Regions from separate parts of the Arthrobacter sp. Z4-13 genome, predicted to be linked through region 1. Evidence: riboswitches for the same ligand, from Rfam matches in the RefSeq annotation. Region 1 holds a riboswitch; the other holds the start of a gene.
What was found. Region 1 has a riboswitch for glycine ahead of gcvP (aminomethyl-transferring glycine dehydrogenase). Riboswitches for the same ligand answer to the same signal wherever they lie in the genome.

Region 1 (14,402 bases):
GGTGTCTGGTCCTTGGGCGCGTAGTTGATGCCGACAGACTGGTTGGTGATGTCCACTTCGATGTTCTTCAGGCCCAGCGCAGCGGTGACTGCGATGATGCTCGTTTCCACCTCCAGCGCACCGGCTCCGTACCGGAACATGGTTTCGGCCAGGTGCAGGACGAAGTCGAGGGTCTTGCGGGCAGAGGTGTCAACACCGCCCACCTGGATCATGGGGTTGGCGTAGGGACTCCCCGTCAGCCGGTCCACGATGCTCATCGGCGCGGTTGGCGGGTTTTCACCCTGCACCAGGCGCCGCAGCATCCTTTTGGCAGCGGCGTTCTGCCGGACCTGGGCAGGGGTCAGCGGCTCTGTTTTGGGCAGGCCGTCCGTATGGGGCCTGCGGCCGGGACGTTCGGGCCGGTCAGTCATGGTTCCCTCCTCCCGATGCGGTGCTGTGGCTGGTATTTCAGGCCTTGCGTTTCAGGGGCAACTTGCCCAGCAGGGTCCGGGCAGCGGCGGCTGCCGCGCGGGCCAGCCTGTTGGCGTGGAAGACGGCGGGGCGGACCGGCACCACGAAGTCACCCACCAGCTGGACCACCTCTCCCCCGAAGCCCTTTTTGAACTCGTACCCGCCGTGGCCTTCCTCGTCCTGGCCGGAAATGCCGAATGTTCCGTAGAAGTTGTACCGCGGGTACCCCTTCTCCAGTGCGTGGAGCATCATGCCCCAATACAGGGAGGTGGCGCCGTTGAAGTAAATGTAGTCCTGCACGGTGCCGCCGATGACGCAGACCACCTCGTCGCCGTAGCAGACAAAGTGGATCGCGGCCACGGTGGCGACTCCCACGGAGTCGGGGAACCGCTCAATGTCCTTCAGGCTCCGTTCATAGCTGTCCACGAGGTCCTGGACCACTTTGAGCCGGTTGGCCTTTTTCTTGCTGCCGGTCTCTTCCACCTCGCGGCGCAGCTCCGCAGCCGTCGCCGATTCCGCCTCCAGCCGCTCGGTGATCGATTTCCGATAGGCCGGGATGTCGATCTTGGCCATCATCAGCTTCGTAAACTCTGCGGACGTGGTCCGCAGCAGGTGCTCGTAGTAGGCGCGTTCCCGGTAGACGAAGCCCTTTTCGTCCCCGGCCCTGCTCAGCGCGCCGTAGAACTCGTCCAGGGTTTCCAGGGTCGCCTGTTCCAGGAAGACGCCGTTTTTTTCGGCTTTCCGGATGGCCTTGCGGGTCCGGTAGCTGGTCCCCATGATGAGCTCTTCGGCGTCGCTGACGCCGGCAAGGCTTTTGATGAACATCCAGTTCACGTTGACGAAATTCATGTCCAGCCCCTGGTGCTGGAATCCCAGCCCGGCCAGCCGGGCCACCAGCGGACGGTTGTCCTCAACCTCCGGGTGTTCCGCGCCGTCGGCGTCGCGGGCGATGTACTTGAGGTTGGGGGAAATCCGGAGCTCGGCGGCTTTGCGTTCCCCGGCGCGTTGACGGAGGAGTACGACGACGTCGCGCACCAGGTCCGCGTCCGTGTAGTCCATCAGGGGTCCCTTGGCGCATTCGCACACCGTGTAGCCCAGGCGGGTGGTGCTGTAGTTGAGTTTTCCGGCTGCCACCAGTTCGCCGTTGCGGCGCACGCCGAAAAGCTCCACCTGCTGGCCGCGGGCAATCTGGAACGCCGCGAAGTCAACAGACTGGAGAAAGCTGTTTTGCGGGTGCTTCAGCGCGAAGGCTTCGAAGTCTGCGTCGCTGAGGATGGCATATTCAAGATCGGTGCCGGTGGTGACTGGATTCAAGGGATTTCCTCATTCGCGGTTGTGCGGCCCTGCAGTGCCAGGCGCAGGGCAATGACGGGTATGGGGCGGGCCAGCGGTGCGGGCGTTTGCACGGGCAAATCGGGTCAGTAGAACTGCTGGCCGGTCCGCGCGGTTTCAATCCGGCGGAAGACTTTTTCTGCGCCCTTGACCCAAAGGCGGTGCTTCAGGGGAGCAAGAACATAGTCGTGGCACCCCACAAAATCGGTGACCGTTTTGGTGAAGCTGGTCTTAAACATGCCCATGCCGTACAGGTTGTGGCTCTTGTCCTTGATCCGGGCGGAGGGCGGCGTGCCGCAGAAATCGTATTCGGTGCAGCCGAGTTCCTGCATCCGCTTAATGGCTGCCCATTGGACCAGGTGCGAGTCGCCGTACTGTTTGCGGTTCTGGGTGGAGCCGCCGTCCTTGTACGTGGCTTTGGCTCCATAGTTGATAACAAAGGCGCCCACGCTGGGTTTGCCGTCCTCGTAAACGAAGAAGAAGTTGCCCTGGCCGCGGTTGCAGAACTCGTCCCAGAAAGCGGCGTAGTACTCGTAGCTGCGCAGCGGCATCGAGCCCTTGGCATTGACGGTGTCCGCCATCAGGTCATAGAGCGCCCGGTAGGTATCCGGGCCGTGTTCCTTGCGGAGCACTTGGCAGCCTTCCCGCTCGGCGCGGCGGATGGCGTTGCGCGCGCGGGAGGAGATGGCCTTGAAGACGGCTTCTTCCGGGCCGGAGATGTCCAGCAGGGCGGTGGAGTCGTTGGACTGGATGTTGGGTGCCTTGACCAGACCGGCTTCAGCCAGATGCGCCCGGGCATCGGCGGAATCAACGATGTCGGGTTCGATCTTGATGGTAAAGACGTTGAGTTTCCTGGCCCGGGCGAAGTCGGCGCAGGCCTCGAGGGCTGCTTTCAGGTCTCCGGAGGCAGCGAGGTCGGGGCCTTTGATGAGGTACCAGAGCCGGCCCAGCACCGGAAACCGCTTTTCGAGTACCAGGTTGTAGCTGGCAGCCCCGGAGCTTTCCAGCACCAGGAAGCGGACCTTCCAGCCCGTGCCGTTCTTAACCGACGCGTACGCCGCCGACTGCAGCATGTTTCCGCCGTTCGGGTTGGCAGTGGCGTGCTTGTCCCAGTTTTCAATTTCCTCGGCTGTGGCAAAACGTGCGGTGAATTCTCGCAAGGGGGCCGTGTCCAATCAGGGTTGTGCGCGGTTCTGTACTCGTGGCTGCGTGCGGACATGCAGCCTCAAGTCTAAAGCCTGACGACGTTCGGACGTTCCAGGCTGGCGGGCCGGGGGCTTTTCAGGCGCCGTGGGCCAGCGCCGTTCCGCCAAGCCCCGCCCATGCCGCCTTGACTCCGGAAAAGCTCTTGGCAAGGGTTGAAGCATGCAGCCGTATCCCGGAAAGTTAACTCACCCGCAGGATCAAAGCGCCGGACGGCCGGGGGCCGGCAGGCAGGCAACGGCTTTGGTTGCCTTCCTGGCTGCGTCGTTCATCGTTGCCGGGTTGGGGTCCCTGGCCACCTTCAACAATGTGAACGGCTGGTACACCACCGCCGACAAGGCACCCTGGTCGCCGCCCAACAGTGTCTTCGGCCCGGTCTGGACTGTCCTCTACACGGCGATGGCGGTGGCGGCCTGGCTGGTGTGGCGAAAACGGGCACCCGGGACCAAGCGCGCTTTGACAGCTTACGGATTCCAGCTCGCACTGAACCTGGCGTGGACCCCGGTATTTTTCGGCCTCTACCCCGCCATCGGCACGGCTGCCCTGTGGCTGGCGCTGGTCATCATCCTTGCCCTCATCGCCGCAGTCTCGGTGACAGTGCTGTACTTTGGCCCCATCAGCCATACAGCAGGGCTGCTCCTGCTGCCGTACATCAGCTGGCTGGTGTTCGCCGCCACGCTTAACTGGTGGGCCGCCATCCACAACTGACGGGGATCGTCATAACGGAACGGCACATGTCCCCTGAAGATGCGGCCGCCGTCAACAGACGGCCACGTTGACGGCCAGGCCGCCCATGGCTGTTTCCTTGTATTTGGAGCTCATGTCCTTGCCGGTCTCGCGCATGGTCACGATGACCTCGTCGAGCGAAACCCGGTGCGAACCGTCACCCCAGAGCGCCATCTTCGCGGCGTTGATCGCCTTCGCCGCCGCGATCGCGTTCCGTTCGATGCAGGGAACCTGCACCAGCCCGCCGATCGGATCACACGTCAGGCCCAGGTTGTGCTCCATCGCAATCTCGGCGGCGTTCTCCACCTGCGCCGGCGTTCCGCCCATGACCTCGGCCAAGCCCGCCGCCGCCATGGACGACGCCGACCCCACCTCGCCCTGGCAGCCCACCTCGGCACCCGAGATGGAGGCCTGCTCCTTGTACAGCACCCCCACGGCACCGGCGGCGAGCAGGAACTTCACCACGACGTCGTCGCGGTCCTCCTGGCTGGCGTTTTCCATTCCCGGCGCAAAGTGCAGCGCGTAGTACAGCACCGCCGGAATGATCCCGGCAGCCCCATTCGTAGGCGCGGTAACCACCCGGCCGCCGGACGCGTTCTCCTCATTCACCGCCAGGGCAATCAAGTTAACCCACTCCTGCCAATACTTCGGGTCATGGAACTCCTGGTCCTGGCCTTCACTGTCCGGCCGCGAACTCTCCTTCTTCAGCCGGTCGTACCAGTCCGGGGCACGACGCCGGACCTTCAACCCGCCGGGCAGCACGCCTTCGCGCTGCAGGCTGGTCTGCACACAGCCCTCCATCACGGAGTAGATGTGCAGCAGACCCGCCCGGATCTCCTCGGGAGTGCGGCTGTCCTCCTCGTTGACGCGCATCACGTCACTGATGCCCAGCCCGGTTTCCCGGCAGTGCTCCAGCAGTTCGGCGGCCGTGCGGAACGGCAGCGGCAGTTCCTTCTTGGATTCCTCCAGCTCCTGCTGCGCGGCGTCCTCCTCGCCCTCACGGACGATGAAACCGCCGCCCACCGAGAAGAACGTGGCCGTGTGCAGGACCTGGCCGTTGGCATCGGACACCGTGAACGTCATGCCGTTGGTGTGCCGCGGCAGAATGGTCAACGGCCGCAGCACCATGTCCTTCACCCCATACGGCAGGGGCACCGCACCCGCCAACTGCAGCATGCCCGTCTGGTCGATGGCCGCCAGGCGTTCCTCCACCTCATCAGGCAGGATCAACTCCGGATGGAAGCCCTCCAGCCCCAGCAGGATTGCCGTCATCGTCCCATGCCCGTGGCCCGTCGCCGCGAGCGACCCAAACAGGTCAACCCGCAGCGACGCCACACGGTCCAGCGCACCGGAGAATTTCAGCTCCTCCGCAAAAACGGCAGCAGCCCGCATCGGCCCCACGGTATGCGAGCTCGAGGGCCCGATCCCGATGGAAAACAAATCAAAGACTCCAACAGCCATGGTGTGTTCCTAACTAGAGAGTTCGTGGCGGGGTGGGTGCGACCGGCCGAATTCCTCCGCGTGCTGGCTCGTTCCTCGCCTCTGACGCACGCTTCCGGAATCCGCTCACCCGCCGTCGGGCCCTCACCCTTGCCGACGATCAGTGGCTGCCGGACTTTGGTGAGACGGGCGCTGCCCCTGTGGGATCGGTATCCGGAGGCGCGGTCCGCCGGTCCCGAAGCCAACCATCGAAGAGCACGATGCTACTGAAGGCGCTTGTAGAACGGCAGGTCGACGACTTCGAACGGCTCTGCCTTGCCGCGGAGATCAACCTCCAGGGCCGTGCCGACTTCGGTGAAATCGACGTCCACGTACGCCATGGCGATGGGGTATCCCAGGGTGGGTGAGGGCTGGCCGGAGGTGACTTCGCCCACCACGTTGCCGTCCTTGAGGACGGGGTAGTGGGCCCGGCCCGCGCGCCGGCCGAGCCCTTTGAGGCCCACGAGCCTGCGGCCGGAGGTGCTGCCGGCACCGGCTTCCTTTTGGGCTGCGAGCGCGGCTTTGCCCACAAAGTCGCCTTCCTTGGAAAGCCCGACGACGGGTCCCAGCCCAGCGCTAAACGGGTCGCCCTGCAGGGACAGCTCGTTTCCGTACAGCGGCATCCCCGCTTCCAGGCGGAGGGAATCCCGGGAGGCCAGGCCCGCAGGCGCCAGCTCCCCCTCCTCGGCAATGGCGACGAGTGCCTGCCAAAGGCCAGGGGCGTCGTCGTTCGCTACAAAGATCTCGAACCCGTCCTCGCCCGTGTAACCGGTGCGGGCGAGCAGGAGGTCCAGCCCGGCGCCGGCCACCAGGAAAGGAACTTCGACGGCGGCGTAGTACTTCAGTTCCGTCACCAGGCTGTGCCGGGCGGCCGGGACGAGGCGGAGCAGCAGCTCCTGCGCCTTCGGGCCCTGGACGGCGATCAGCGAGGTGGCGGCGGAAGCGTCATCAACGGCGACGTCGAACCCGGCGGCGCGTTCGGCAAGGGCGGCGGCCACCACTGTGGCGTTGCCTGCGTTGGGCACCACCAGGAAAACGTCTGTACCGTCCTCCGCCGCTGGGCGCCGGTAGGCGATGAGGTCGTCGATGATGCCGCCGTCCTCGTTGCAGATCAGGGAGTACTTGGCCTTGCCCACGGGCATGGCGGAGATTTTTCCCACCAGCGCGTAGTCGAGGAACGCGGCCGCGGCCGGCCCGGTGACCCAGACCTCGCCCATGTGGGAGAGATCGAACAGGCCGGCGCTCTTGCGGACGGCGTGGTGCTCGGCGAGCTCGGAGCTGTATTTCAGGGGCATCTGCCAGCCGCCGAAGTCCGTGAAGGACGCACCCAGCTTCTTGTGCTCGTCGTAGAGTGCGGTGTATTTCTCCGTCATGGCGGGCCTTAGTTTTCGAACTCGGAAAGCGGCGGGCAGGAGCAGATCAGGTTCCGGTCGCCGGCTGCGCCGTCGATGCGGCCGACGGGCGGGAAGTACTTGTCCTGCTTCAGCGATTTCACCGGGAACACTGCCTGCTCACGGGGGTAGGCGCGGTCCCAATCGCTGCTGATGGCGGCCGCGGCGGTGTGCGGTGCGTTGCGCAGCGGGCTGTTGGTAACGGTGAAGTCACCGTTGGCCACCTGGTCGATCTCGGCGCGGATGGAGATCATGGCTTCGATGAAGCGGTCGATCTCGCCGAGGTCCTCGGATTCCGTGGGTTCCACCATCAGGGTGCCGGCAACCGGGAACGCCAGGGTGGGGGCGTGGAAGCCGTAGTCGATGAGGCGCTTGGCTACGTCCTCGGCGGTGACGCCGGTCCTGGCGGTCAGTTCGCGCAGGTCCAGGATGCACTCGTGCGCCACGAGCCCGCCTTCGCCCGTGTACAGGACGGGGAAGAAGTCGTTCAGGCGCGCGGCGATGTAGTTCGCGGCGAGCAGCGCGGACTTGGTGGCCTCGGTGAGCCCCTGGCCGCCCATGAGCTTGACGTACGCCCAGGAGATGGGCAGGACGCCGGCCGAACCGTACTTCGAGGCAGAGATCGGGACGTCATTGCCTTCGGTCCAGGTGGCCGCGTTGCCGGGCATAAACGGTGCCAGGTGCGCCTTAGCAGCGACGGGTCCGACGCCGGGTCCGCCGCCGCCGTGGGGGATGCAGAAGGTTTTGTGCAGGTTCAGGTGCGAGACGTCGCCGCCGAACTTGCCCGGCTGCGCCAAGCCCACCAGGGCGTTCAGGTTGGCGCCGTCGATGTACACCTGGCCACCTGCTGCGTGGATGGCGTCGCAGACCTCGCGCACGTCGGCGTCGTACACTCCGTGGGTGGACGGGTAGGTGATCATGATGCAGGACAGCGCGTCTTTGTTCGCCTCGATCTTGGCGTACAGGTCGGCATGGTCAATGGTGCCGTCAACGGCGGTGGCCACCACAACCACCTTCATGCCGGCCAGGACCGCCGAGGCGGCATTGGTGCCATGGGCCGAGGCGGGGATCAGGCAGACGTTCCGCTGCTGATCGCCGCGGGAGTGGTGGTAGCCGCGGATCGCCAGCAGGCCGGCAAGCTCGCCTTGAGAACCCGCGTTTGGCTGGATGGACACCTGGTCGTAGCCCGTGATCTCGGTGAGCTGTGCTTCCAGGTCCGCAATCAGTTCGCGCCAGCCTGCGGTCTGGGAGTCCGGGGCAAACGGGTGGATGGAGGCGAACTCGGGCCAGGAAATGGCTTCCATCTCGGCGGTGGCATTCAGCTTCATGGTGCAGGAGCCCAGCGGGATCATGGTGCGGTCCAGCGCCAGGTCCCGGTCTGAAAGCTTACGGATGTAACGGAGCAACTGCGTCTCGGAGCGGTAGGTGTTGAACACCGGGTGCTGCAGGAAGCCGGAGGAGCGCGTGACGGCGGCATCCAGGCCAAAGCCAGCGCCTTCGGAGTCACCGGCGGAAGCGTCGACGGCTTCCAGCCCAAAAGCTTCAAGGACGCCGCCGGCAATTTCTGATGTTGTCGTTTCATCCGTGGAGAAGCCCACCGTGTCGGCGTCGATATTGCGCAGGTTGATGCCCTTCGCCTCAGCGGCGGCCACGATGCCCGCCGCCCTGCCCGGCACCGAGACCGTGACGGTGTCGAAGAAGCTGGTGTGCAGCACCTCGAAGCCGGCGGCCTTGAGGGAAGCAGCGATGGTCCTGGCATGCGCGTGGGCGGACTGGGCGATCGCCTTCAGCCCCTCGGGGCCGTGGTACACAGCGTACATGGAGGCCACAATGGCCAGCAGCGCCTGCGCGGTGCAGATGTTGGACGTGGCTTTCTCCCGGCGGATGTGCTGCTCGCGCGTCTGCAGGGCCAGGCGATAGGCAGGAACCCCGGCGGAGTCCTTGGAAACGCCCACCAGGCGGCCGGGCATGGAACGCTCCAGTCCTTTCTGCACTGCCATGTAGGCGGCGTGCGGACCGCCATAGAACAGCGGGACGCCGAAGCGCTGCGCGGAGCCGACGGCGATGTCCGCGCCCTGCTCGCCTGGTGGCGTGATGAGGGTCAGGGCGAGCAGGTCGGCCGCAACCGTCACCAGGGCACCGCGCTCCTTGGCATCGGCGATCACGGCGCTGTGGTCGAAAACCCGGCCGGAAGCGCCGGGCTGCTGGAGCACCACACCGTTGATGACGCCGTCGGGCAGTCCCTTGGAGAGGTCCGCGACCTCAACCTCGAAGCCCAGAGCCTCGGCGCGGCCCTTCGCGATGGCGATGGTCTGCGGCAGGCAGTCCGCGTCCAGCACCGTCTTGCCGTCGCGCGCATCTTTGTTCTTGTTGGCGCGGCGCATCATCAGTACGGCCTCCGCCACTGCGGTGGCTTCGTCCAGCAAAGAGGCGTTCGCGATGGGCAGGCCCACCAGGTCCTGGACCATGGTCTGGAAGTTGAGCAGAGCTTCAAGGCGGCCCTGGGAAATCTCGGGCTGGTACGGGGTGTAGGCGGTGTACCAGGCCGGACCCTCAAGGATGTTGCGGCGGATCACCGGGGGCGTCACGGTGTCATAGTAGCCCTGGCCAATCATCTGCACGGCGGTCTTGTTCCTGGCGGCCAGCCGGCGCAGTTCAGCGAGTGCCTGCACCTCGCTCAGCGCGCCTGCCAGCTCCAAAGCGGAGTCCTGCCGGATGTCCTTGGGGACGGCGGTATCAACCAGCGCGTCCACGGTGTCGTAGCCGACGGCCTCGAGCATGGTGTCGACGTCAGCCTCCCGGCGGGCGCCGATGTGCCGGTCAACGAAGGTGGCGGCGGCCGGGGCGGAAGGAGTTTGGCGGTCCGAGGCCGGATTGGCGGTGGCCGGGGAGGCGGAGGCTGGGATGGCGGAGGCTGGGATGGCGGAGGCCGGAGATACAGTCACGAGGAACTCCATAACTAAGGCGGCGCAGGGTACGCCACATCGATTCGGGCCCTCCCCGCTCTGTAACTGGACCTGAGAGTTTCCGCGGTGCCTGCTTGCGCAAGCCCCGCTTGCACCGTCGGTGAGCACAGCGTTCCAAGTATCCGGGACCGGATACCGAGGCGGACAGCGTGCTGCTTTCCAGAGGTGCCTCGCCGCGGCGGTACATGGGCCTGTGAGATTCCTGGGGAGGTATTGCTCCTACGGCGCCTGCTTGTACCTTGGCAGAACTCTCCCGCCGCAGATCAAAGGCTATTCATTTGGGTATGGGCGCGCCGGAGACGGCCCACACATGGACCAATTCTCCTATGCCACTGACTGAGGAGCAAATGGCAGCTAGCCCCTCAACCGCTCGACGGCGGCAAGCAGTTCGTCCACCTCCGCCTGCCTGTCGCCGGGGTTTCCGGACGGCCCGCTCTCCCACATGGCGTTGAAGTACAGCCCGTCCCCCATGTACAGCACAGCCTTTGCCATCGCCGGGCCCACATCCTTGCCGATGAGCTCCAGCCATTGCTGCTGGATCACAGTAAAGCGGCGGCGCGCATCCTCATGGGCCACCTCGGCGAGACGCGTCGCGGCGACAAAGGAACGGTCCATCGGAGTGTCGGACCAGAGCGATGACCGGATGAAGTATGCCGCAGCCCCTTCCGGCGCAGCCGCCATGGCGGCGAGGTCCTCCCCTGCCAGCCGGTCCAGCCGGTCCAGGGTGGCGGTGATCAGCGCTTCCTTGTTGGGGAAGTGGTACAGCAGGCCGCCTTTGGAGACGCCGGCACGCTTGGCCGCTGCATCCAGCGTGGCGGCCCTTTCCCCCACATCAATCAGGAGTTCTTCAAAGGCGTCGAGGACTGCGTCTCGCGCAACGGGTTTTCGGGGCATGGTTCCCATCATGCATCGTCGGGCCCCGTTTCTTAACTATACCGTCCGGACGGTATAGTTTAGGGATGATGAAGTCTTCCGCCACTTCCCCACAGAGCATCACCCGCAGCACTCCACCTGCCCCGCCTGAACAAAATCGCGCCACGGGCACTTGGCGCGATTGGCTCGCACTGGGACTCCTGATGTTCCCGGTCCTCCTCGTAGCCGTGGACAACACCGCGCTGACCTTTGCGCTGCCCGCGATCGCGGGTGCGCTGGGCACATCCGGAGTCGAGCTCCTGTGGATCGTGGACGCCTACCCGCTGGTACTGGCCGGACTGCTCGTTGCCATGGGGAGCCTGGGCGACAGGATCGGACGCCGCCGGCTCCTCATTACCGGCAGCATCGGCTTCGCCGCTGTGTCAGCCGTAACGGCCTTCGCCCCCAGCGCCGGCTGGCTGATTGCCGGCCGCGCCGCCCTGGGCTTCTTCGGCGCCATGCTGATGCCCTCCACCCTTTCCCTGATCCGCAACATCTTCGTTGACCCGAACCGCCGGCGGCTGGCAATCGCCATCTGGGCTGCGGGGTTCTCCGGCGGCGCGGCCCTGGGTCCGATCTTTGGCGGGTGGCTTGTTGAGCAGTTCTGGTGGGGCGCAATTCTGCTGGTGGCCGTACCCATCATGCTGCCCCTGCTGGCTTTCGGCCCGGCATTCATCCCGGAATCCAAGGACCCAACACCGGGGCGGGTGGATGCGCCCAGCATCCTGCTCTCGCTGCTCACCATGGTTCCGGTGGTCTACGGCATCAAGGAATTCGCCACGGAAGGCGCCGGCCCATTGGCCCTGGGGAGCATAACTTTTGGACTGGCAATGGGTGCCGTTTTTGTCCGCCGGCAACAGCGGCTGGAGAGCCCGCTGCTGGACATGTCCCTGTTCCGCAACCGGGTGTTCAGCATGGCCATCACCGCCAATGTCCTGGCCCTGTTTTCCTTCAACGGCTTCATCCTCTTCCTGGCCCAGCACCTTCAGCTCCTCGAGGGCATGTCCCCTTCCGCTGCGGGCGTGGCAATGATTCCCGCACTGGTGGCAACCGTGGTGGCGGGCCTTGCGGTGGTTCCGGTGGTACGAAGGATCCGGCCGGGATTCGTGGTGGGCGCCGGACTGGCCATGAGTGCCGCCGGCTACAGCATGGTGGCGTTTGGCAGCCATGCCAACGGCCCGGCACTGCTGCTCGCTGCCCTGCTGGTTCTGGCACTGGGCGTGGGAACGGCCGAGACCATCTCCAATGACCTCATCCTCGGCAGCGTGCCGCCGGAAAAATCCGGGGCAGCTTCAGCAATCTCGGAGACAGGTTACGAGGTGGGTGCCCTGCTGGGAACCGCCGTGCTGGGCTCCATCCTTACAGCCTCCTACCAGCACAACCTGCGGCTCCCGGAAGGTCTTGCAGCCGCTGCATCCGGCCACAGCACAGCACAGGCCGGCGAAACCCTGGCCGGGGCCATGGAGCTCGCGGCAGGCCTGCCGGCGCCCCTCGCGGACGCCGTCCGGCATGCAGCCGGCGCCGCCTTCGACTCCGGCGTGCACGTCACCGCCGCGATCGGGCTGGTGCTGATGGCGACGGCGGCAGTCCTCTCCGCCGTCGTGCTTCGGAAGGTGCCCAAGGCGGCATAGGGGCAGCGGCCGGGCAGGAAAAAGCGCCCGGCGCCGGAGGATAACCTCCGACGCCGGGCGCCTGCAGGGCGCTGCCCGTCAGGGCCACCGGGCTACTGCGCGTCAGGCGCAGTGACGCTCGCGGTGGCCTTCATGGTTTCGGCGTTCACCATCCAGGCGAACTGTTCCAGCTTCAGGATGAACTCGTGCAGGAGGTCAGCCGAGGTGGGGTCTTCCTCGTCTACTTCATCGTGGACCTTCCGCATGGTGCCCACGGCAGCTTCGAGGGCCCCAACAATCCGCTCGATGGCATCCTTGGTGCTGATGAGGCCCTCAGGGAAGGGAGCGAGGCTGGTGGACCCGGTCACGGTGGAACTGCGACCGTCGGGGAGCGCGTGCAGGGCGCGCATCCGCTCAGCCGTATCATCGGCGAACTGGCGGGCGGCGTCAACAATTTCGTCCAGCTGCAGGTGGAGGTCCCGGAAATTGGTTCCCACGATGTTCCAATGGGCCTGCTTGCCCTGGATGTGCAGCTCGATCAGGTCCGTAAGCACAGCCTGCAGGTTGTTGGTCAGTGTCGGTGAAGCTTTCATGCGTCCTCCTCGATTGGTCCAGTAATCCTGACGCTACCAGCCCCCTGCGCAGCATAGGACGGCGCCCTTGGGAAATTTCTCAGTGAGCTTACTAATTTGTTTTTCGCGACATAAACGAACCTGATTCATATTCCCCCTTGCATCCGCCGGCGCGGAACCCCATACTAAATGAACGTCATTCATTTAGTGACCGTCGTCTCACTGGAGTAGAAACCATGATTGAAATTTCCTGCCTCGACGCACCCGCCTCCCTGGCCCGGACATCGCCGTCCAGCCGGCAGGCCCTGCGCGTTGGCGTGGTCCAGCACCGCTGGCAAGCAGACAGCGCCGTCGTGGAGGCCGAACTGAACGATGGCATCGGCCGGGCAGCCCGCCTTGGCGCCTCCGTTGTTTTCCTGCCTGAGCTGACGCTTTCGCGGTATCCCGCAGACACGCAGCCGCACAACGATCCCGCCGAGGGCCCCACGCGTACCCGGCCCTCGGATATTGCCGAGGACCTGCTCGCCGGCCCCACCTTCCGGTTCGCCGCAGACGCTGCCCGGCGCCACGGGGTGTCCGTTCACGCGTCCCTGTACCAGCGGGCCGAAGACCCGGACGGAGAGGACGACGGCCTGGGCCTGAACACGGCCATTCTGGTCTCGCCGGAAGGCGAGCTCCTGGCCCGGACCCACAAACTACACATCCCGGTCACCGCCGGCTACTACGAGGACAAGTTCTTCCGCAAGGGCCCGGCTGCCGCAGACGCCTATGAGGTCCATGCGCCCGCCGAACTCGGCGGCGCCCGGCTGGGCATGCCTACCTGCTGGGACGAATGGTTCCCTGAAGTGGCCCGGCTGTATGCACTCGGCGGCGCGGACATCGTGGTCTACCCCACGGCCATCGGCTCCGAACCTGACCACCCCGACTTTGATACCCAGCCGCTCTGGCAGCAGGTGATCGTGGGAAACGGCATCGCCAACGGGCTCTTTATGATTGCGCCGAACCGCTGGGGCAGCGAAGGCACCCTGAACTTCTACGGGTCATCCTTCATTTCCGATCCCTACGGCCGGATTCTCGCCCAGGCACCCCGCGATGCGTCCGCCGTTTTGGTGGCTGATGTGGACCTGGACCAGAGGAAGGACTGGCTGACGCTGTTCCCCTTCCTGGCAACGCGCCGCCCGGATACCTATGGCCGCCTCACCGAACCCGTCCGCCCGAATGAATCCATCGGCGGCGAGCACGGGTTCGCGGAGGTGTGCTCGTGACCGCCGCCGCGGCTCACCGGGAGGCTGGCGCCCGGGGGCAAACGGCGCAAGCCACGCAATGGAGGATGCCTGCCGAAACAGCCCCCCAGGAGCGGCTCTGGATGGCGTTCCCGGCCGGCGGCTACACCCTTGGGGAGTCTGCTGAAGCCGCCCGTGCGGCCAGGTCCACCTGGGCTGCCGTGGCTAACGCCGCCGTCGAATTCCAGCCTGTCACCATGGTGGTGGACCCCGACGACGTCGAGACAGCCGCCGACTACCTGCACCCTCACATAGAGGTGCTCGCGGCCCCGCTGAACGACGCGTGGATGCGCGACATCGGGCCCACCTTTGTCCTGGACGGCGAGGGGCAGCTCGGTGCCGTGGACTGGGTGTTCAACGGCTGGGGCGGGCAGGACTGGGCCCAGTGGGACAAGGATGCCCTGATCGCCGGCGAGGTGGCTGGCCGCTCGGGGGCACGCCACCTCGCGTCCGCCCTCGTGAATGAGGGCGGCGGCAT
Region 2 (14,402 bases), 1.5 Mb from region 1:
TGGCGGGTGGTGCCGGAGGACTCGATGTGGGCCAGTTCGGCGGGGATTTCCCAGCCCTTCTTGCGCATCGCGGTGGCCCAGAGCCGCCCGGCCCGGTAGGAGGAGCGGACCAGCGGGCCACTCATCACGCCGAGGAAGCCGAGCTCGGCGGCCTCGTCCTGCAGGTCCACGAATTCCTGCGGCTTGACCCACCGGTCCACCGGCAGGTGCCGCTCGGACGGGCGCAGGTACTGGGTGATCGTGATCAGGTCACACCCGGCCTCGTGCAGGTCCCGCAGCGCTTCGGAGATCTCCTCGCGGGTCTCGCCCATGCCCAGGATCAGGTTGGACTTGGTCACCATGCCCAGGTTCCGGCCCTGCGTGATCACATCCAGGGACCGCTCGTACCGGAACGCGGGCCGGATCCGCTTGAAAATCCGCGGCACGGTCTCCACGTTGTGCGCGAACACCTCAGGCTTGGAATCGCAGATCGCCTCAATGTGTTCGGGTTTGCCGGAGAAATCCGGAATCAGCAGCTCCACGCCGGTGCCGGGGTTCAACTCGTGGATCTTGCGGACCGTCTCGGCATACAGCCACACGCCCTCGTCCTCGAGATCATCCCGGGCCACACCGGTGACGGTGGCGTAGCGCAGCTGCATCGCCTGCACCGACCTGGCCACCTTGGTGGGTTCGAACCGGTCCACCGGGGAGGGTTTGCCGGTATCGATCTGGCAGAAATCACACCTGCGGGTGCACTCGGAGCCGCCGATCAGGAACGTGGCTTCCTTGTCCTCCCAGCACTCAAAGATGTTGGGGCAGCCGGCCTCCTCACACACCGTGTGCAGGCCTTCCTTCTTCACCAGGTTCTTGAGCTGGACGAACTCCGGGCCCATCTGGACCTTGGCCTTGATCCACTCCGGCTTCCGCTCCACCGGGACAGCGGAGTTGCGCTGTTCAACGCGCAAAAGCTTCCGGCCTTCAGGTGCCAATGTCATCAGTACTCTTTCCTTAGCATTCCACGACGTTGACGGCGAGGCCGCCCATAGCCGTTTCCTTGTATTTGGAGCTCATGTCCTTGCCGGTCTCGCGCATGGTCACGATGACCTCGTCGAGCGAGACCCGGTGCGAACCGTCGCCCCAGAGCGCCATCTTCGCGGCGTTGATCGCCTTCGCCGCCGCGATCGCGTTCCGTTCGATGCAGGGAACCTGCACCAGCCCGCCGATCGGATCACACGTCAGGCCCAGGTTGTGCTCCATGGCAATCTCGGCGGCGTTCTCCACCTGCGCCGGCGTCCCGCCCATGACCTCGGCCAAGCCCGCCGCTGCCATGGACGACGCCGACCCCACCTCGCCCTGGCAGCCCACCTCGGCACCCGAGATGGAGGCCTGCTCCTTGTACAGCACCCCCACGGCACCGGCGGCGAGCAGGAACTTCACCACGACGTCGTCGCGGTCCTCCTGGCTGGCGTTTTCCATTCCCGGCGCAAAGTGCAGGGCGTAATACAGCACCGCCGGAATGATCCCGGCCGCCCCGTTCGTAGGCGCGGTAACCACCCGGCCGCCGGACGCGTTCTCCTCATTCACGGCCAGGGCGATCAAGTTAACCCACTCCTGCCAATACTTCGGGTCATGGAACTCCTGGTCCTGGCCTTCACTGTCCGGCCGCGAACTCTCCTTCTTCAGCCGGTCATACCAATCCGGGGCACGACGCCGGACCTTCAACCCCCCGGGCAGCACGCCTTCGCGCTGCAGGCTGGTCTGCACACAGCCCTCCATCACGGAGTAGATGTGCAGCAGACCCGCCCGGATCTCCTCGGGAGTGCGGCTGTCCTCCTCGTTGACGCGCATCACGTCACTGATGCCCAGCCCGGTTTCCCGGCAGTGCTCCAGCAGTTCGGCAGCGGTGCGGAAGGGCAGGGGCAGCTCTTTCTTGGATTCCTCCAGCTCCTGCTGCGCGGCGTCCTCCTCGCCCTCACGGACGATGAAACCGCCGCCCACCGAGAAGAACGTGGCCGTGTGCAGGACCTGGCCGTTGGCATCGGACACCGTGAACGTCATGCCGTTGGTGTGCCGCGGCAGAATGGTCAACGGCCGCAGCACCATGTCCTTCACCCCATACGGCAGGGGCACAGCACCCGCCAACTGCAGCATGCCGGTCCCGGCAATCGTCGCCAGCCGCTCCTCCACCTCATCAGGCAGGATCAACTCCGGATGGAAGCCCTCCAGCCCCAGCAGGATCGCCGTCATCGTGCCGTGCCCGTGGCCCGTCGCCGCGAGCGACCCAAACAGGTCAACCCGCAGCGACGCCACGTCCGCCAGCTTGCCGAGGCCCTTGAGCTCCTCCGCAAAAACGGCAGCAGCCCGCATCGGCCCCACGGTGTGGGAACTCGAAGGCCCGATCCCAATAGAGAAAAGGTCAAAGACTCCAACAGCCATGTGCGTTTCCTAACCAGTAGTTCGTGCCGAGATGGCAGTTCGCACTAGTGTTCTTCCGAATCACTGCCGCGAACTGCCAACTCGATGCGTTATTTGGGCTAGAGCCCGGGGTAGAGGGGGTGGGCTGCTGCCAGGGCTTCGACGCGGTGACGCAGGCCCGAAAGGTCTGCATCGGCGTCGGCTGTCAAAGCCTCGGCGATGATGTCCGCAACCTCGCGGAAGGCCGCTTCCCCGAACCCTCGCGTGGCCAGTGCCGGCGTGCCGATGCGCAGCCCGGAGGTGACCATCGGCGGGCGCGGGTCGAACGGGACGGCGTTGCGGTTAACCGTGATGTCGATGGCCGCGAGCCGGTCCTCGGCCTGCTGTCCGTTGAGTTCGCAGTTGCGCAGGTCTACGAGGACCAGGTGCACGTCGGTGCCGCCGGAGACCACGCTGATGCCCTTGGCGGTGACGTCCGGCTGGACCAGGCGCTCGGCCAGGATGCGGGCGCCCGCGAGGACGCGTTCCTGGCGCTCCTTGAATTCGGCCGATGCCGCGATCTTGAACGCCACGGCCTTGCCCGCAATGACGTGCTCCAGCGGGCCGCCCTGCTGACCCGGGAACACAGCCGAGTTGATCTTCTTGGCGATGTCGGCGTCGTTGGTCAGGATGATGCCGCCGCGCGGACCGGCGAGGGTCTTGTGCGTGGTGGAGGTGGTGACGTGGGCGTGCGGCACCGGTGACGGGTGCAGTCCGGCGGCCACCAGGCCGGCGAAGTGCGCCATATCCACCATCAGGGAGGCGCCCACCGAGTCGGCGATCCGGCGGAACTCGGCGAAGTCCAGCTGCCGGGCGTAGGCGGACCAGCCGGCAACGATCAGCGCGGGCTTGTGCTCCTGCGCCAGGCGCTCCACTTCGGCCATGTCCACGGTGTGGCTGTCCTCGCGGACGCCGTAGGGCACCACGTTGTACAGCTTGCCGGAGAAGTTGATCTTCATGCCGTGGGTGAGGTGGCCGCCGTGGGCCAGGTTCAGGCCCATGATGGTGTCGCCGGGCTTGATCAGCGCATGCATCACCGAGGCATTGGCCTGCGCTCCGGAGTGCGGCTGCACGTTCGCAAACCCCGCGCCGAACAGTGCCTTGATCCGGTCGATGGCGAGCTGTTCGATGACGTCCACGTGCTCGCAGCCGCCGTAATAGCGCTTGCCCGGGTAGCCCTCTGCGTACTTGTTGGTCAGCACCGAACCTTGCGCCTGCATCACGGCGACGGCGGTGTGGTTCTCGGAGGCAATCATCTCCAGGCCGTCGCGCTGGCGGGTGAGTTCGTCGTCGATCTTCGCGGCGACCTCCGGGTCCAAGGCAGACAGGTCCGAGTCCAGGGACGGGGAGACGACCTGCTCGAAGGCGGTGACTTCCGCGGAGGCGCTCACAGCTCGCCGCCGTTAGCTGCAGCGTACTCTTCAGCGGACATCAGCGGGCCCTCTTCGGCGACTGCCACCTTGAACAGCCAGCCGGCGCCGTAGGGATCGTTGTTGATCAGGGCGGGGTCGGAGACTACTTCATCGTTGATCTCCACCACTTCACCGGTGACGGGAGCGTAAAGGTCCGAGACGGACTTGGTGGATTCCACCTCGCCGCAGGTCTCCCCCGCGGTCACTGTGGAACCCACCTCGGGCAGATCCACGTACACGATGTCGCCCAGGGCTTCGGCAGCCACAGCCGAGATACCAATGTTGGTGGGGCCGGATCCGTCAGCAGCAACCCACTCGTGCTCGGCGGAGTACTTCAGTTCAGCAACAACTTTTGCCATGTGTAATTCCTTAGGTTCGTGTTTGAAAAGTGAGAGAGCGTCGGGTTAAACCGTGCGAAAAGTGATGGCGCGTTCGGTCGAAACGTGCGGTAAGTGATGGCGCGTCGGGAGGGGCCGGCATCCGGAAGCGTGCGTCTAAGGGAGCGTCGCGTCCGCGCAGCGGGCGCCTTCGCGACCGAGCACGCGGAGGATGTCGGCCCCTCCCTTACTTCTGGCGCTTGTAGAACGGGAGCTCTACTACCTCGAACGGCTCTGGCTTCCCGCGGAGGTCGATGTCGAGGGCAGTGCCAAGTTCGGAGTGTTCGACGTCGACGTAGGCCAGGGCGACCGGGTACCCCAGGGTGGGGCTCGGCTGGCCGGAGGTCACCTCACCCACGACGTTGCCGTCCTTGAGGACCGGGTAGTGGCTGCGGCCGGCTCGGCGGCCCAGGCCCTTGAGGCCCACAAGCTTGCGGCCCGAGGTGGAGCCTGCACCCAAAGCCTTGAGCTCCGCCAGCACGGCCCTGCCCACGAAGTCCGACTCCTTCTTGAGCGAGACAACCGGACCCAGTCCGGCCGCGTAGGGGTTGCCTTCGCGGGACAGCTCGTTGCCGTAGAGCGGCATGCCGGCTTCGAGGCGCAGCGAGTCCCGGCAGGCCAGGCCGGCGGGGATGAGCCCGTAACCGGCGCCAACTTCCAGGAGCACGTCCCACAGGCCGGTGGCGTCCTCGTTGGGGACGTAGATTTCGAAGCCGTCCTCGCCGGTGTAGCCGGTGCGGGCCAGGAGCAACTCCTGAACGGCGCCGTTGACGGTAATACCTACCTCCACCGCCGCGTAGTACTTCAGCTCAGTTACCAGGGAGTGCTGTTCGGCAGGGATCAGCGTCAGCAGGATGGCCTCGGCGTTCGGTCCCTGCACGGCGATGAGCGAGGTCTCGGCGGACACGTCCTCCACGCTGACATCGAAGTTGGCGGCCCGCTCAGCCAATGCAACGGCAACCACCGCAGCATTGCCGGCGTTGGGGATCACCAGGTACTTCTGTTCGCCAAGGCGGTAGGAGATGAGGTCGTCGATAATGCCGCCGTCTTCCTGGCAGATCAGCGAGTACTTTGCCTTGCCCACGGCCACGGCGGAGAGCTTGCCAACCAGTGCGTAATCGAGGAACGCAGCGGCGTCGGGGCCGGTGACCCAGACTTCGCCCATGTGGGAGAGGTCGAAGAGGCCGGCGGCGTTGCGCACGGCGTGGTGCTCAGCCAGCTCGGAGCTGTACTTCAGGGGCATCTGCCAGCCGCCGAAATCGGTGAAGGAAGCGCCGGCAATCTTGTGCTGCTCGTACAGCGCGGTGTAGTTCTCAGTCATGGGATCAGCCTTCCAATCCGGTTGTTGAGCTTGTCGAAACCTCGAACTCGGAAAGCGGAGGGCAGGAGCAGACCAGGTTGCGGTCCCCTGCTGCGCCATCGATGCGGCCCACCGGCGGGAAGTACTTGTCCTGCCGGAGCGATGCCACCGGGAAGGCGGCCTGCTCACGCGGGTAGGAACGGTTCCAGTGGGAGGAGACGACGGCGGCTGCCGTGTGGGGTGCGTTGCGCAGCGGGGAGTTCTCCAAGGTGAAGTCGCCGGCGGCCACCTGGTCGATTTCCTTGCGGATGGTGATCATGGCTTCGATGAAGCGGTCGATCTCGGCGAGGTCCTCGGACTCGGTGGGCTCCACCATCAGGGTTCCGGCCACCGGGAAGGACAGCGTGGGGGCGTGGAAGCCGAAGTCGATGAGGCGCTTGGCCACGTCCTCGGCGGTGACGCCGGTCTTGGCAGTCAGGTCGCGCAGGTCCAGGATGCATTCATGCGCCACAAGCCCGCTCTCGCCGGTGTAGAGCACGGGGAAGTGCTCATCGAGCCGCGCGGCAACGTAGTTCGCAGCCAGCAGCGCCGACTTGGTGGCCTCGGTCAGGCCCTGGCCGCCCATGAGCTTTACGTAGGCCCAGGAAATCGGCAGCACGCCGGCTGAACCGAAACGCGAAGCGGAGATGGCAACGCCTTTTTGTCCGGCAGGGCCAGAATCGTGTGCAGCCTTGTTGGCGTCGCCCGGCATGAACGGTGCAAGGTGCGCTTTCGCAGCAACAGGGCCGACGCCGGGTCCGCCGCCGCCGTGCGGGATGCAGAAGGTTTTGTGCAGGTTCAGGTGGGAGACGTCGCCGCCGAACTTGCCCGGCTGGGCCAGCCCAACAAGCGCGTTGAGGTTGGCCCCGTCAACGTACACCTGGCCACCGGCTGCGTGGATCGCGTCGCACACCTCGCGCACATCGGAGTCGTAGACACCGTGGGTGGACGGGTAGGTGATCATGATGGCCGAGAGGACGTCCTTGTGGGCCTCAATCTTGGCCTGCAGGTCGGCGTGGTCAATGGTGCCGTCAGCAGCCGTGGCCACCACGACCACCTTCATGCCGGCAAGAACGGCTGAGGCGGCGTTCGTGCCGTGGGCCGAGGCCGGGATCAGGCAGACGTTGCGCTGTGCCTCCCCACGGGAGTGGTGGTAGCCGCGGATGGCGAGCAGGCCGGCCAGCTCACCCTGGGAGCCGGCATTCGGCTGGATGGACACCTGGTCGTACCCGGTGATCTCCGCCAGGTCGGATTCCAGGCCGGAAATCAGCTCACGCCAGCCGGCAGTCTGCGAATCCGGAGCGAACGGGTGGATGGAGGCGAACTCCGGCCAGGAAATGGCTTCCATCTCGGCGGTGGCGTTCAGCTTCATGGTGCAGGAGCCCAGCGGGATCATGGTGCGGTCCAGCGCCAGGTCCCGGTCCGAGAGACGGCGGATGTAGCGCAGGAGCTGGGTTTCGGAGCGGTGGGTGTTGAACACCGGGTGCTGCAGGTAGGTGGAGGTGCGCAGCACCGGCTCGGGCAGCTCGAACCCGGCGGCGTCCACAACGGGACCGGCGCCAAAGGCTACGACAACCGCGGAGAGGACCTCCGGCGTCGTGGTTTCATCGACTGACACGCCAACTGTGTCCGCATCGATGAGGCGCAGGTTGATCCCGCGGGCTTCGGCCGCGGTGATCACCTTGGCGGCCTTGCCGGGCACGCGGACGGTGATGGTGTCGAAGAAGGTGTCGGACACCAGTTCGCGGCCGGCGATCGTCAGTGTGGTGGCCAGGGCGCGGGCGTTGTTGTGGACGGTTTCGGCGATCGCCTTCAGCCCGTCGGGGCCGTGGTAGACGGCGTAGAAGGACGAGACGATGGCGAGGAGGGCCTGCGCGGTGCAGATGTTGGAGGTGGCCTTCTCGCGGCGGATGTGCTGCTCGCGGGTCTGGAGGGCCAGGCGGTAGGCGGGGACACCGGCGTCGTCTTTGGAAACACCGACGATGCGGCCGGGGAGGGTGCGCTCCATGCCCTGGCGGACGGCCATGTAGGCGGCGTGCGGGCCGCCGAAGAACAGCGGGACGCCCAGGCGCTGGGTGGAGCCGACGGCGATATCCGCGCCCTGCTCGCCCGGCGGGGTAATGAGCGTGAGGGCCAGGAGGTCGGCGGCGACGGTGACCAGCGCGCCGCGGTCCTTGGCCTCGGCGATGACGGCGGACTGGTCCCAGACCCGGCCGGAAACGCCGGGCTGCTGCAGGACGAGGCCGTTGATGTCACCCTCGGGCAGGCCGTGGGTGAGGTCGGCAATTTCCACCTCGAAGCCAAGGGCTTCGGCGCGGCCCAGCACGATGGCGATGGTCTGCGGGAGCAGGTCGGCGTCGAGGACGGTCTTGCCGTCTTTCGCGGACTTGTCCTTGTTGGCACGGCGCATCAGGAGCACCGCTTCGGCAACGGCCGTGGCCTCGTCAAGGAGGGACGCGTTGGCCACCGGGAGCGCGGTGAGGTCCTGGACCATGGTCTGGAAGTTCAGCAGTGCCTCGAGCCGGCCCTGGGAAATCTCGGGCTGGTACGGGGTGTAGGCGGTGTACCAGGCAGGGGCTTCGAGGATGTTGCGGCGGATCACCGGCGGGGTCACGGTGTCGTAGTAGCCCTGGCCGATCATCTGCACGGCCGTCTTGTTTTTGCCGGCCAGCTTGCGGAGCTCGGCGAGGACCTGGACTTCGCTCAGGGCGCTCTCGAGGGTGAGCGGCTTGTCCTGGCGGATGGAATCGGGAACCGCGCTGTCAACGAGGCCATCAACGCTGTCGTAGCCGACGGCCTTGAGCATAGTATCAAGGTCGGCTTGGCGGCGCGCGCCGATATGGCGGTCTGCGAAGGTGGTTGGGGACGATTGAACCGTCATGAGAGGAACTCCATAATTCAGGTGGTGCCGAAACACCACGTTGATTCGGGTTCCTCCCCGCTCTGTATTGGACCTGAGAGTTTTGCGTTGCCTGCTGTTCGCAGAGCGCCACTTGCACCGTCGGTGAGCCCGGTTGCCCGGACTGCTTTCCAGAGTTGCCTTGCCGCGGCGGTACGTGGGCCTGAGAGATTCCTGGGGAGGATTTGCTCCTACGGCGCCTGCAGAACGTACCGGCAGGACTCTCCCGCCGCAGATCATAAGCATGTGCCACTGGTGGGTGACACGGCTCACACCTTACAGGGTTGCGGGGCGGGATGCAAAATTACCGTCCGATGGGTCGGAAATTCCGCCCCTTCCACAACCCCAACCACCTGTCGGATAATTGAAGACCCTCAAGAGGCGGGATGAGCACGATGACCAGCCACACCATTGCCGTCCATATCACGGTGGACGATCAGTCCCACCCCGCTGCGGTCTCCGAGTTGCTTGCTGAGTTGTCGTCCCGCTTCAAGGAAGTAACGCGGGCGGAGTTCATGCTGGGCGGGCAGCGCTGGGGCGGCGCGGAAACGCTCAACGTCCGCCGGGTGAAGACCGCCGCAGATGTGGTGGCTGTGTCTGCGCGTGACCGGAGGCATTTGGCGGCCCAGCTGGAAGCCGCGCTTGCCCACCGCGAAGCCGGCTACGGCGACGCTGAAGTGGGGGCGCTGTGGGAGTTCGCGAACAGCCTTGCGCGCACCCTTCAGATCGGCGCATCGGACCGGTTGTGACGGCGGCGTTGCCCTTTTTGGTGCCCTATTGCTTGTTGGAGCTGGTCCTTCTGCCGATCGTGTGGCCCGGCCAGAACGCCAGGACAAGCAGGCCGATAACGGCTACGGCCAAGCCAATCTGCGTCCCCTGGGTAACGAAGGCCAGCGGGACCTGGGTGACCCTCGTACCGGCGGCGGGCCCGGGTGCGCAGCTTGCACTCATGCTGAGCGAGACGCCTGTCCAGGAGCACCCGCGGATACACCTTGACCTGTACGCGGACGACCAGGACGCGGAGGTGGAACGGCTGCTCTCCCTCGGCGCGCAGCGGGTTGACTGGGACCTGTACCCGGAGGAACCCGACTTTGTGGTCCTCGCCGATCCCGACGGGAACCGGTTCCGGGTTGTTGACAAGAGCCCGGCGGTAGCCCCGCCCAATTGAGGGCCGCATCATTCCAGCTACGCAGCTAGAGGTATATCGAACAGCCGCTCCGCCAGCGTGATGAGGTGGCGCGGAGCGTCCGCTTCCTCGCCCGGCTTGCCGTGGCCCAGGAACATGGCCGTTCCGTGGATGGTTTCGTCCAGATCGATGCCCGCTTCGCGGATGAGGACTTCCGCCCGGACATTCTCGGCGTACCTGATTCCCTCACTGTCCAGGTACACGTGCCAGTCTCCGCTGGTGACAAGTCCTACGTTGCCGGCGGCCACACGCTGCAGTGCCGCCACGTCCAACTCCACGGTTCTGATGTGGACCGGATTAACGAGGCGGGCAGGGACGATCAGGGCATTGAGGGAGGTGTTCATGGTGGCGTCCTTGTAACGGGATACTTCAACTCTGGTGGTGGCTTGCGGCAACGGCTGGTTTGGCGCGGGCAGCCGACCAGGCTAGGAGTCCCGAATTCGGCTGCCCGCTGGCTTTTAGCGCTGGTTTTTGCGTGGCTTTAAGAATTTAATTTCACTGTTTACGCTTTTGGCTTTTTTATCTGCTCTTTTTTCAAGGATCGACTTGCCGACTTTTTTAGCAGCGCCGCTTTTGGGGGATTTTCCGGACATCGGAATCACGCCTTTCCATGCTTTGCGTTACCCGATACCATACCTGCTTTTATTTTTTTATCCAGTCCTTCAAAAACCGCTTAAGGCCGCACCCTACGCCCGTCCTTGCGGGTTTCCGGGCGTGACCGGCGAAGTCATGCTGATTTCGAAAAAGTGACGCAAAAGCAGTTTTTTGTTTTTCCTGTCAGCGCTTTCAACAAAAGCAGGAAATTGCAGGCAGTTGCGTCGCGTTTTTACGTCCGGCACAAACCGGCTTGCCAACCTACATAGGTAGTGACACGATCTAACTATGGAAGATCTCGACTTTGACCAAGAGTTGATCCGGGCGGCACTGCCGCAGGCGGTGCTCGCGGTGCTCAGTCGTGGGGAAAGCCACGGCTACGCCATCGCCGAGGTCCTCCGCCTTCATGGCTTCGCCCGCATCAAGGGGGGAACGCTGTATCCCCTCCTGAAAAGACTGGAAGACCTCAACTTTGTTAGGCACACCTGGCAGCACGATCAGGCGGGGCCGGGCCGCAAGCAGTTCACACTCACGGAGACAGGACGCGCAGAGCTGACCCGAACGGCAGCAGCGTGGGGCCGGATGAGCCAAGCCCTCGCCAACATTCGAACATCAGGACAGGAACAGTCATGAACTACGAGCGAAACCTAACCTTCAACCTCAGGATCCGCGGCTTGTCAGAATCCGAGATCACGGAAGTTCTCGACGAGGTGCGGGCTCATCAGGCAGCAGCAGGGACTTCAGCGGCAACAGAATTCGGCACAGCCGAGGAGTATGCAAAGCAGTTTCCCAAGAAGAAGCGGCAGACACTAGGACGCACTATTACGGCCCTTGGAGCTGGGTTGGCGATCGCCTACATTCTCCTTGCGGTCCTCCTGATGTTGCTTTTTAAAATCGACATTCGCGACTTTGTAGGCCCGGCAACGCTTCTGCCGGCAGCCATGCTGATCCTGACCGGCGTCTTCGCAGGATTCCTCATCGATTACTTCAAGCCAGCAGGTCGTTCCGTTCGCTGACGTTCCGATCGTTGTCGGCAGAACTGGTACGCCAGCCAGATCGTTCCGAGGATCGGCAGAAGGGGAAAAGTGTGCCTGCCAATAGCGACCAGGAAGACGAAGGCAATCCAAAGAACAGCGGTGATAACAGTCATCGAAATAAGCGTCTTGCGCGTGATCGGAAAGGAGGGCAGCACTATACCTTCGGCGCGGAGCTTGGATGATTCACGTACGACCCCACGGATCAGTGGACCGAAGACAGCAGCCGAAGCCGTGAGGGCTAAAAGCGTGCGCCAGGGTTGTGGAATTTCCAGTGCATCCAAGGCGCTGGCCAGGAGTGCGCCTAAAAGGAAAAACCACCACATTCCCCAGACAGCAAGCCGCCTTCGCTTCGGCGGCATACCCTCGAGCGTATCCGGTGGCCACGCTTGCCACTCATACTTCTTGTTGCTCTGATCCGTACTCAAGCGCTCCAACTGGCGTGGTCAGGGTGGCACTCTTCGCTGCTGGGGCCGGCGAGTATCGCCCGGATTTTCCCGTAGTCGAACACGCCTCTGCCCCAGTCCACTTCCATGGCGTGCAAGGCCTGGCGGTTCCGTCGCTCCGCTTCGCACTCAGGCAAGGCCGTTGTTGACATGCCCTGCTCCAGTAGGAACAGGCCTGGCCGCTCACCAGGTGTGACGGCAGTGATGATCTGGTCGCTCATGGTCATCCCCCAATACTGCGCAGATACGGTCGGTGTGATGCTGCTCACCGGGTGCCAAACTATCCCAGCAGCAGGCAGGTTTGGTCAAGACCCTGGGCCGGTCGTTGTGGATTGCGCAAGGTGAGTTCTGAATTTGTCATGGCAAATACGGCCGGCCACACCGCCCTGGTGCGAGAATGTCGGCATGTTCGTATTCCTGGAGACGGAGCGGCTGTTGCTGCGGCAGTTTGATCTCCGTGATGCCGACCTGCTCGTGGAGCTCGACGGCGATCCGCGCGTCATGCGGTACATCACGGGTGGCACCCCGACGCCCCGGGATGAGGTTGAAGGCGAGGTACTCCCGGCGTTCCTTGGCTACTACCGTCGGTACGCAGGTTATGGTTTCTGGGCTGTGATCGAGAAGTCGACAGGAGATTTCCTCGGTTGGTTTCACTATCGGCCCGCCCCCGACGCGCCGCAAAACGAGCCGGAACTGGGCTACCGATTGCGCTTCGACGTCTGGGGAAAGGGATACGCGACTGAGGGTGCCCGTGCACTGATTGCCAAGGGGTTTAACGAGTTTGAGGTGCAACGGGTCGTCGCTTCGACCATGGCCGTTAACACGGCTTCGCGTCGGGTGATGGAAAAATCCGGGATGCGGTTCATACGTGCTTTCGTCGCTGACTGGCCGGTGTCGATTCCAGGCGATGAACACGGCGACGTCGAGTACGCGACTAGCCGGAGCGAGTGGGAACAGAACCGCGCCGGTGTCAGTGCTGGGTGATCCGCTGACACCTGGGCGGACAACTCCGGCGCCCGGCGGTTCAGCCAGTTTCACAAATTTGCGGCTTCTTCCTCCGCCAGCCTGATCATGCGAAGCTCGTCCTCCACCGCACGGGCTGGCCAATAGTCCTTTGCCAGCTCATCTGCCCGGATCCTGTCTGCCTCAGGAAAGAGCCTGCCGAGGAGTCCGGCCGCCTGCAGCAGGGCGATCAGCACTATGGTCCGGGCGTCGGTTGCCTTGGAAACGGGCTTGGCACCGGGCGCCCTGGCACCAGGTTCCGCGGCCCCGGCCGTCCCGGCATCCGTCGTCCCTGCAACGGCCGTCCCGTCACCGGCCGCGGTGGTGTCCGGCGCCTCAAGGTTGGACGGCGGACCGCTAACTGCTGCCCGGATCTTTTCCAGGATCGCCGCCTCCGGAGCATGGTCCCGCTCCGGGTAGCGCACTGCCCGGAACCTGCCCAGGTGCTTTTCACCGACATGCTCCACGATTCCCAGAGACACCAGCCCCTCGTAGACGCGCAGCACTTCGGCACGGCTCTCCAGCACGCCGACCCACCACTTGGGAGTGTGGGGCCGGGACTTGGCACGGATGAGTTCCAGCTCGTGCTCGAACTCAGTCGTCGGGGTGCCGCCGGTAGCCCTGACGCGCTTCCCCTGCAGCTCTACAGCACCGAACAGGTCCAGCTCCGCCAGTACTGCCCCTGCCACCGTGGTCCTGAGTGCGAACAGGGGCACCTCGGGTTTGCCGCTTTGGTCGTTTGTGGCCAATAGCAGGAAGGCCTGGGGAAGGCTCAGTTCCACCGTTTTAGGAGTTTCAGCGTCCATAGGATCATGGTGGCGCAGTTGGGAAGCCACCACAATGATGATTTATATGGACGACGGCGGGACGTCCCGCCGCCGTCGTCGGAATTTCCAGCCTCAAGAGGCCCGGGTGAAGGTCCCCAGCCCGGTTCTGTCGTAGAAGTCCAGGATGACGCTGGGCGAGGTGCCGCTGCTTGCCGCCGCAAATAGTGCACCGGCCAAGCCGTTGGCGTTCTCGCCAATGGATTCGAAGCTGAAGATGTCGCCGTCGAAATGGGTGAGCGGGAAGGTCGTGGGACTGCCGGTCGGCCCCATTCTCATGGCCAATTTCCCGCCCTCTTCGAAGACCACAAGCGGGCCATAGTAGGAGTTGTTATAGGTGCCTGCGTAGGCATTGTTTGGTTTGGCAGGCGAGGAGTTGGAGGGGATCTTTGTGTAGTCGACCTCAGGTTTATCGGCCTCGTCCTGTTGCTTGAAAATGCCGGCGATAAAGGTCAACCAGTCGACGGTGGGCGATCCGTGCTGGGCTGTGTCCATAAAGTCAGCATTGATTGCTTCGGGAATCCCTTGTGGACGGCCGTTGGTCAGGGCCACAATGGCCAGTTGTTCACCGGGAAGCATCGATACGGCGGTGGCTGCGCCAAGGTTGAATGCCCCGGAATGTCCCAGTTGGACGCGGGCCTGGTCGTCGTAGGAAACGTTCCAGCCCAGCCCGTAGAAGCGGGAGCGGGCAGCAGGAGCCGACGCCGGACCGGAGAAGGCATGGGGAACATGGGATGTTTGGAGGGCAGCCGGATCAATGACGGGTTTGCCCTCGTAACTGCCGTTGCCTAGCTGTAGCCGGAGCCATTGCGCCAGATCCCGTACGGACGAACTTGCGCCCCCGGCCGGGGCTTCA

Region 2: linked by a shared signal. The riboswitch ahead of gcvP (aminomethyl-transferring glycine dehydrogenase) and the one ahead of gcvP (aminomethyl-transferring glycine dehydrogenase) in region 1 are both predicted to bind glycine.

The regions. Positions count from the first base shown of each region.
Region 1 covers NZ_CP096459.1:681,808-696,209, reverse strand. The annotation lists gene M1E07_RS05150 (threonine/serine exporter family protein) at 1-410, opposite strand, end outside; gene M1E07_RS05145 (peptidoglycan bridge formation glycyltransferase FemA/FemB family protein) at 448-1,764, opposite strand; gene M1E07_RS05140 (lipid II:glycine glycyltransferase FemX) at 1,869-2,942, opposite strand; gene M1E07_RS05135 (TspO/MBR family protein) at 3,148-3,693, shown strand; gene M1E07_RS05130 (L-serine ammonia-lyase) at 3,745-5,172, opposite strand; gene gcvT (glycine cleavage system aminomethyltransferase GcvT) at 5,415-6,563, opposite strand; gene gcvP (aminomethyl-transferring glycine dehydrogenase) at 6,572-9,538, opposite strand; glycine riboswitch at 9,577-9,715, opposite strand; glycine riboswitch at 9,717-9,813, opposite strand; gene M1E07_RS05115 (TetR/AcrR family transcriptional regulator) at 9,902-10,441, opposite strand; gene M1E07_RS05110 (MFS transporter) at 10,507-12,090, shown strand; gene M1E07_RS05105 (Dps family protein) at 12,183-12,662, opposite strand; gene M1E07_RS05100 (nitrilase-related carbon-nitrogen hydrolase) at 12,878-13,906, shown strand; gene M1E07_RS05095 (agmatine deiminase family protein) at 13,972-14,402, shown strand, end outside.
Region 2 covers NZ_CP096459.1:3,404,987-3,419,388, forward strand. The annotation lists gene lipA (lipoyl synthase) at 1-974, opposite strand, end outside; gene M1E07_RS17525 (L-serine ammonia-lyase) at 988-2,415, opposite strand; gene glyA (serine hydroxymethyltransferase) at 2,514-3,824, opposite strand; gene gcvH (glycine cleavage system protein GcvH) at 3,821-4,204, opposite strand; gene gcvT (glycine cleavage system aminomethyltransferase GcvT) at 4,410-5,543, opposite strand; gene gcvP (aminomethyl-transferring glycine dehydrogenase) at 5,548-8,442, opposite strand; glycine riboswitch at 8,495-8,600, opposite strand; glycine riboswitch at 8,602-8,699, opposite strand; gene M1E07_RS17550 (hypothetical protein) at 8,847-9,209, shown strand; gene M1E07_RS17555 (hypothetical protein) at 9,235-9,411, opposite strand; partial or broken gene M1E07_RS17560 (VOC family protein) at 9,359-9,628, shown strand; gene M1E07_RS17565 (hypothetical protein) at 9,646-9,990, opposite strand; gene M1E07_RS17570 (hypothetical protein) at 10,105-10,239, opposite strand; gene M1E07_RS17575 (PadR family transcriptional regulator) at 10,529-10,873, shown strand; gene M1E07_RS17580 (hypothetical protein) at 10,870-11,256, shown strand; gene M1E07_RS17585 (hypothetical protein) at 11,223-11,702, opposite strand; gene M1E07_RS17590 (hypothetical protein) at 11,699-11,947, opposite strand; gene M1E07_RS17595 (GNAT family N-acetyltransferase) at 12,126-12,704, shown strand; gene M1E07_RS17600 (GOLPH3/VPS74 family protein) at 12,755-13,528, opposite strand; gene M1E07_RS17605 (serine hydrolase) at 13,622-14,402, opposite strand, start outside.